2 regions of the Metabacillus sediminilitoris genome follow, and region 1 is predicted to be linked to the other one. Evidence: riboswitches for the same ligand, from Rfam matches in the RefSeq annotation. Region 1 holds a riboswitch; the other holds the start of a gene.

Region 1 (3,473 bases):
TATGACGTCATCAAAAATATTATGATGGCGATCGATGGTGTCACACAAAATACAAAGGCACTCAAGGTTGTTGAACTTATTAAGAAATTAAATGATAAAGTAATCATTTTCACAGAATATCGTGCCACCCAATTTTATTTACAATGGTTTCTCCAGCAAAACGGGATCACATCTGTACCATTTCGCGGTGGCTTCAAACGCGGAAAAAAAGATTGGATGAAAGATCTCTTTAAAAATCGTGTACAAGTATTAATTGCAACAGAAGCTGGCGGAGAAGGGATCAACCTCCAATTTTGCCACAACATCATAAACTATGATTTACCATGGAATCCAATGAGACTTGAACAACGGATCGGTCGTATTCACCGCTTAGGACAAGAACAAGATGTTCATATTTTCAACATGGCAACAAGAAATACCGTTGAAGAACACATTCTCAAGTTACTATATGAAAAAATTAATTTATTTGAAAAAGTGATCGGTGAACTAGATGAAATTTTAACAAAATTAGAAATTAAAAATTTCGAAGATCACATCCAAGACATTTTGCTCAATTCTAAAAGTGATGGCGAAATGAAGATTAAAATGGAAAACTTAACTTCTATTCTTGACTATGCACATCATTCTCAGGAACAAAGAAAAGCAGCAAGCGGAAATCCTTAACATGCTTGATGAAAGGTGGACCTTTTATGCAACAAGAGCAAATACATAATTACTTAGAAAATTTCTTTACAGCAAATGCTTGTGACATTATCGAAAATAAACCTGGTTACATGATGGTTCAATTAACAATTGACATGGACAAAGAGTTAATGAACAGACCTTTCTATTGGCATTACCTTGAAAAAACAAATGGTGTCCCAAACCCAATGAAACTAACCTTAATTACTGATCAGCAGCAAGCTCCAAATGACCTGAAGGGCGAAGTTATGCATTTTGGCTCCCCTCGTCTACATCAAATCTTTCAATCAACCACAAAGCTTGGCAGCTATATTCGCTTATTCGAAAAAGTTCAATCGACTGGGGCAAACGTTCCCCTTCATCCATGGCTCGGTGTTAATATCATGGTTTCCTATCAATGTGATATGAAAAAAGATCATCTCTACTCGATTGGTCTACACCTTGTAAGCGGAGCATTAGTTGAAAACTTTCAAGACAAACTAGAAAAGATTAACCTAACACCAAAAATCCCGGATCTATGCTTTAATATGACACCACTTATCAAACCCCAAAGCGGGATAAAGCGAATTGAGAATTTTATTGAGCAAACAATTCGAACACAAGATCATTCATGGGCAGATTCTGCACGACAAAGATGGAATGAGGATCTCAAGCTTTTAGATCACTTTTATGAAGATATTGAGGAAAAGCCAGATTGCTATTATTTAGAGAAGGAAGCATTACGGGAGCTATATGAACCTGAGATTCGTGTTTCGATACAAAATGGCGGGATATTTTATTTGACGACTAAGGCGATATTTGGGTAGTGTGACAAAGCAATGACTAATTGCTTTGTCTTCTTCGAGTTGAAATTTCAATCGATTCCACTTCTGTTTAATTTACTGAAAAGTATAAATAGTTCGACAAAAATAGCATTTACTCTTTAAAAAATATAATTTAAATCTCTATTTAAATAAGTGTTTTTATATGTAAAACATAGCCACAAATACCTATATATCGTTACATCCACAATATATATATATACTCATAAAAATATTTTTTCACTCGACACCGTTCTGCACACTTCCTGAAAATTCCTTTTTATAATAAGAATAGTTAAAAAGTTAGATGTACATAAAGGACTTTTGGATAGATAAAATTACCAGGTAATGCCATTCCTATCAGTTAAAGGGCAAACTTATTGAAAAATAGGGACGCAAAGTCACGGGTCTAAAGTGAATACTATGATGGCTGGGCTGCCTGAAATACAGGCTAGTATTTTAGGAGGAGAATAGTTGAATATGGAAATCGTTGAAAAGATCACACATGACGGGGAGCTTGATTATGAATGGGTGGAGTTAATTTTAGAAGCGCTTGAAGTCGGGATTACAGTTGACGAGATAACAGAATTTTTCTCCCAAAAAGCAACTCACACTCAACAATTAAATAATGCTATAGATTGATTACGTATTAATGTAAATTTTTTTAATTCTGTTCTCCATATAAAACTAAAACCTTCTTTATATGTTATACTTATGCTAACAAAGGAAGGTGACTTGACGTGATTGGTCCACGAATTAAAAAATACCGTACGCAAAAAAATTTATCACTATCTGAACTAGCTGAGCGAGCAGGAGTTGCAAAATCATACTTAAGTTCGATTGAACGCAATCTCCAGTCAAATCCTTCTGTTCAATTTTTAGATAAAGTTTCAGGTGTACTTGGTGTATCTGTTAACACTCTGCTAAATGAAGAAAATGATATAGATCCGAAGGAACTTGACTCTGAATGGACAAAACTTGTACAAGATGCGATGAAATCAGGTGTCTCAAAAGAGCAATTTCGTGAGTTTTTGGAATTTAATAAATGGAAGCTACAGAATGATAATGATAAATAATGGCATGGTTGGTGATTTTTTCACCGATTGTGCTTTTTTGTTTTGTTCTATTCATTGAATTTCTTAATCCCCTTCTGTTCTTTTTAAAATACGAATTTTGTCATATATCTCAAGTTAATGTCGAAATTATCAGCTTTTAATAAACTCTTTTTCGCTTTATAATGTAATAGTGAATAAGATAGTTCCAATAGACTATTTGTTCACTATTACATTAGTTTTTTGTTGTTCTTTATAAAGAATGGCTGATTAGGAAGGTGAGAAATTTGACTGAAAAGCAGGTAATAAAAGAGTCGCGACCACTTGTTTTAGCACATCAAGCCATACGTTTTGAGACATCACAGAGTTGGAATAAAGGGCATGGTCCAGTTTCAGGTGATCCTGGTAAAAGTGACGGAGATTACTATAAACATGACCCATATGATCCAAAGAAAACTAAATGGTAATATATTTATAACTTGTTGTTCAGTGGTCTATACAACCATAAATCAACAAGTACCCAAGGAGAATAAATATGAAAGAAAGTATCGTGAAAATTGGAGAACATGTTTTTCATATTAAAAATCGTTCTTTTTTATATCGGGATTTTTTCCGTCATAACTTTATCCATATGGTCGATGATGAACACCAAGCTATACATATGACAATAGATATTATGACAGGCTTTGGTATTCCATTTTTAAATGATGAAGTCAAAACGACAAAAGAAAAAAATAAACTTATTTTTGAACGTGCTGATTACTTAATTGAAGTTGATCAAGAATTTTCTCACGCAATCATTCATGTAAATAATGACTTATCATTAAAGCACGCACTTATGAATTTATACAGCTGTTTTATTGTACATATAAATTGGGGTTTACTGATCCATTCATCCTGTGTCGTAGAAAGGAATAAAGCACATATATTCACCGGTCAA
Region 2 (3,473 bases), 370 kb from region 1:
ACAAGAAGCAATTATTCGTTCTGAACAAACAGGAATCATTTTCATAGATGAAATTGATAAAATTGCGGGGAAATCAAAAGGCGGGTCTACAGCTGATGTTTCAAGAGAAGGTGTACAACGTGATATCCTTCCTATCGTCGAAGGATCTACTGTTGTGACAAAGTATGGCCCTGTAAAGACAGATCATGTTTTATTTATTGCAGCAGGAGCATTTCATATTGCAAAACCTTCAGATTTAATACCTGAACTGCAAGGAAGATTTCCTATTCGGGTTGAACTTACGAAGTTAAGTGTTGATGATTTTGTGAAAATATTAATTGAACCTGATAATGCATTATTAAAACAATATCAGGCATTAATTGAAACGGAAGGTATACAATTAGAATTTTCTGACGATGCTATTCGTAAGATAGCTGAAGTTGCATTCGAAGTCAATCAGAATACAGATAATATTGGAGCAAGAAGATTACATACGATTCTAGAGCGTCTTTTAGAAGACCTTTCTTTTGAAGCGCCTGATATTAATCTAGAAAATATCGTTATCACACCTCAATATGTTGAAGATAAGCTTGGGAAAATTTCAAAAAATAAAGATTTAAGTCAATATATTTTATAACATTTTAATATGCTACAGGAGGAAATAATTCATGCCACTATTACAAAAAACACGCAAAATTAACGCTATGCTCCAACGAGCGGCGGGAAAACCAGTAAATTTCAAAGAAATGGCAGAGACTTTAAGTGAAGTTATCACAGCTAATATTTTTGTAGTAAGTAGAAGAGGAAAATTACTTGGATTTGCAATAAATCAACGAATTGAGAGCGATCGAATGAAAAAGATGCTTGAAGATCGTCAATTCCCAGAAGAATATACAAATAGCCTATTTAATATTACAGAAACATCATCAAATATTAATTTTGAAAGTGAATATACAGCTTTTCCAGTAGAAAATCCTGAGTTATTTAAGAATGGTTTAACAACGATTGTACCTATTATTGGGGGCGGAGAGCGCCTTGGTACATTAATTTTAGCTAGAGTTGAAGAACAATTTGAAGATGAGGATTTGATTTTAGCTGAATATGGAGCAACTGTTGTCGGTATGGAAATACTTCGTGAAAAAGCGGAAGAAATTGAGGAAGAAGCTAGAAGTAAAGCTGTAGTTCAAATGGCTATTAGTTCTTTATCATATAGTGAATTAGAAGCAATTGAACACATCTTTGAAGAATTAAGCGGCAACGAAGGATTGCTAGTTGCAAGTAAAATTGCAGATCGCGTTGGGATTACTCGTTCTGTCATTGTCAATGCACTACGTAAACTAGAGAGTGCAGGTGTTATTGAATCTCGCTCGTTAGGTATGAAAGGAACATATATCAAAGTATTAAATGATAAGTTCCTAATGGAATTAGAAAAATTAAAATCAAATTAATCAAAAAAGCACTTCAAGTTAACTTGAAGTGCTTTTTTAATTCTGAAAATGGAAAAAAAATCATATGCAATATTGTCGAGAAATGTGATATCCTGATTTAGCATTGTAAATAAACAAATTATATAAATGAAAATTATTTTATATGTATATAGTTTTAGCAATAAATATGAATAGGCTAAAAACTTAATTTGCCGCACAATTTTTAGCAAAAAAATGAAATTACAAACCTTCGATAATAGCAACCCCTTCGAAAGAAGGATACGCAAAGCTGCGGACCTAAGGAGAATTTCTCTATGGTAGCCGGGTTACCGAAAAGGATTGGAAAAAGTCAAATATTCTATGTGAATATATAACTTTTGCCCACCAATCTTATTTGGTGGGTATTTTTTTGCTGTCATACATTTTATTTTAATAGGGAAAAAGTCCCTATTTTGAAAATAAAGAGAAAATCCGACTTTTTTTCTCTAAGTCTTCATAGACTTTAAGACTATTATTTCATACAATTAAGATAACAAATAGCATATTTCGACACTATACGATACGTGTGGATTTTTATTTTTGTGGGGGATACGATGAAATTATTTTCAAATACCATAAACCAATTAGAACAAGCAATAAATCAATCAACTACTAAACAAAAAGTGATATCAAACAACATAGCTAATGTTGACACCCCAAACTACAAAGCTCAAGATGTTCGTTTTAATCAATCTTTCAATAATGAGCTTCAAAAACTAAGTGCAAATAAAACAAATAATAAACATATTGATTTTGGAACAACAGGAAATGGATTCCAGATACTTACGAAAAAGAATTCTAATTACCAGCATAATGGGAACAATGTGGATATTGACCAAGAAATGACAGAGATTGCAAAAAATCAGATCCAATATAACGCACTAATTGATCGTTTAAGCAGTAAGTTTAATTCATTAAAAACAGTCATAAAAGGTGGAAATTAACAATGTCAATTTTTCAAGTGATTAATACATCTGCATCTGCACTAACAGCACAGCGTGTAAGAATGGATGTAATTTCATCAAATATGGCGAATATGGATTCGACAAGAGGAAAATTAGTTGATGGAGAATGGCAACCATATCGTAGGAAAATAGTTGTAACACAGCCACAGGGCGATCAATTTTCATCCTTTTTGAATAAGGCTATGGGCTCATCAGATGCTGATGGGGTAAAAGTAACGGAAATTGTCGAAGATGAAACACCGTTTGAACTGATATATGATCCAGACCATCCGGATGCAAATGAAGAGGGTTATGTAGCTATGCCAAATGTTGACCCATTAAAAGAGATGGTCGACTTGATCAGCAGCACAAGATCTTATGAAGCGAATGTTACAGCAATGAATGCAACTAAGGGAATGTTAATGAAAGCATTAGAAATAGGAAAATAAGGTGAATGAAATGATTAATAATGTAAATCCATTTAGTTTAACAACACAACCAATACAAGTACAACAAAAAACAAATGTATTAAATACTAATTCTAATACTAGTAAACCGAGTTTTGCAGATGCTTTAAAGAAGTCAATTGAACAAATTAATCAATCACAAATTGAATCAGATAAGATGACCGAGGCATTGGCAACCGGTAAAAATGTTGAATTACATGATGTCATGATATCTGCTCAAAAAGCGAGTGTGACGATGTCATTAGCGGTCGAGGTGCGAAATAAAGCGATCGAAGCTTATCAAGAAATGATGAGAATGCAAGTTTAGTAGTGCATTAAAGTTATGACGCAATGGTCACTACGCTAGCAAAGTCATCATAACCGGGGGACTTCATGGAATGAACGAAAAATTAATAGATATAAAAACTAAACTAAATGAATTGTGGCAAAGTAAAAGTAAAGTGCAAAAAACACTCATTATTACTGGTGCACTTTTATTTTTTGTGTTTGCAGGTTTATTAACATACTTTATGTCAAGACCTAACTTAGTTCCTTTATACTCTAACCTTTCACCAGCAGAGACTGGACAAATTAAAGAAACGCTTGATTCAAAAGGCATAGAGTCTGAAATTACAAAC

What was found. Region 1 has a riboswitch for cyclic di-GMP ahead of GMB29_RS19270 (anti-repressor SinI family protein). Riboswitches for the same ligand answer to the same signal wherever they lie in the genome.
Region 2: another riboswitch for cyclic di-GMP. It lies ahead of flgB (flagellar basal body rod protein FlgB); the one in region 1 lies ahead of GMB29_RS19270 (anti-repressor SinI family protein).

Annotation. Positions count from the first base shown of each region.
Region 1 is NZ_CP046266.1:4,011,274-4,014,746, forward strand. Features, by position in the region: gene GMB29_RS19260 (DEAD/DEAH box helicase) at 1-663, shown strand, start outside; gene GMB29_RS19265 (YqhG family protein) at 690-1,487, shown strand; cyclic di-GMP riboswitch class I at 1,842-1,924, shown strand; gene GMB29_RS19270 (anti-repressor SinI family protein) at 1,962-2,123, shown strand; gene GMB29_RS19275 (helix-turn-helix domain-containing protein) at 2,222-2,557, shown strand; gene GMB29_RS19280 (hypothetical protein) at 2,821-3,000, shown strand; gene GMB29_RS19285 (hypothetical protein) at 3,069-3,473, shown strand, end outside.
Region 2 is NZ_CP046266.1:3,643,673-3,647,145, reverse strand. Features, by position in the region: gene hslU (ATP-dependent protease ATPase subunit HslU) at 1-616, shown strand, start outside; gene codY (GTP-sensing pleiotropic transcriptional regulator CodY) at 648-1,427, shown strand; cyclic di-GMP riboswitch class I at 1,655-1,740, shown strand; gene flgB (flagellar basal body rod protein FlgB) at 2,000-2,389, shown strand; gene flgC (flagellar basal body rod protein FlgC) at 2,392-2,838, shown strand; gene fliE (flagellar hook-basal body complex protein FliE) at 2,849-3,163, shown strand; gene fliF (flagellar basal-body MS-ring/collar protein FliF) at 3,234-3,473, shown strand, end outside.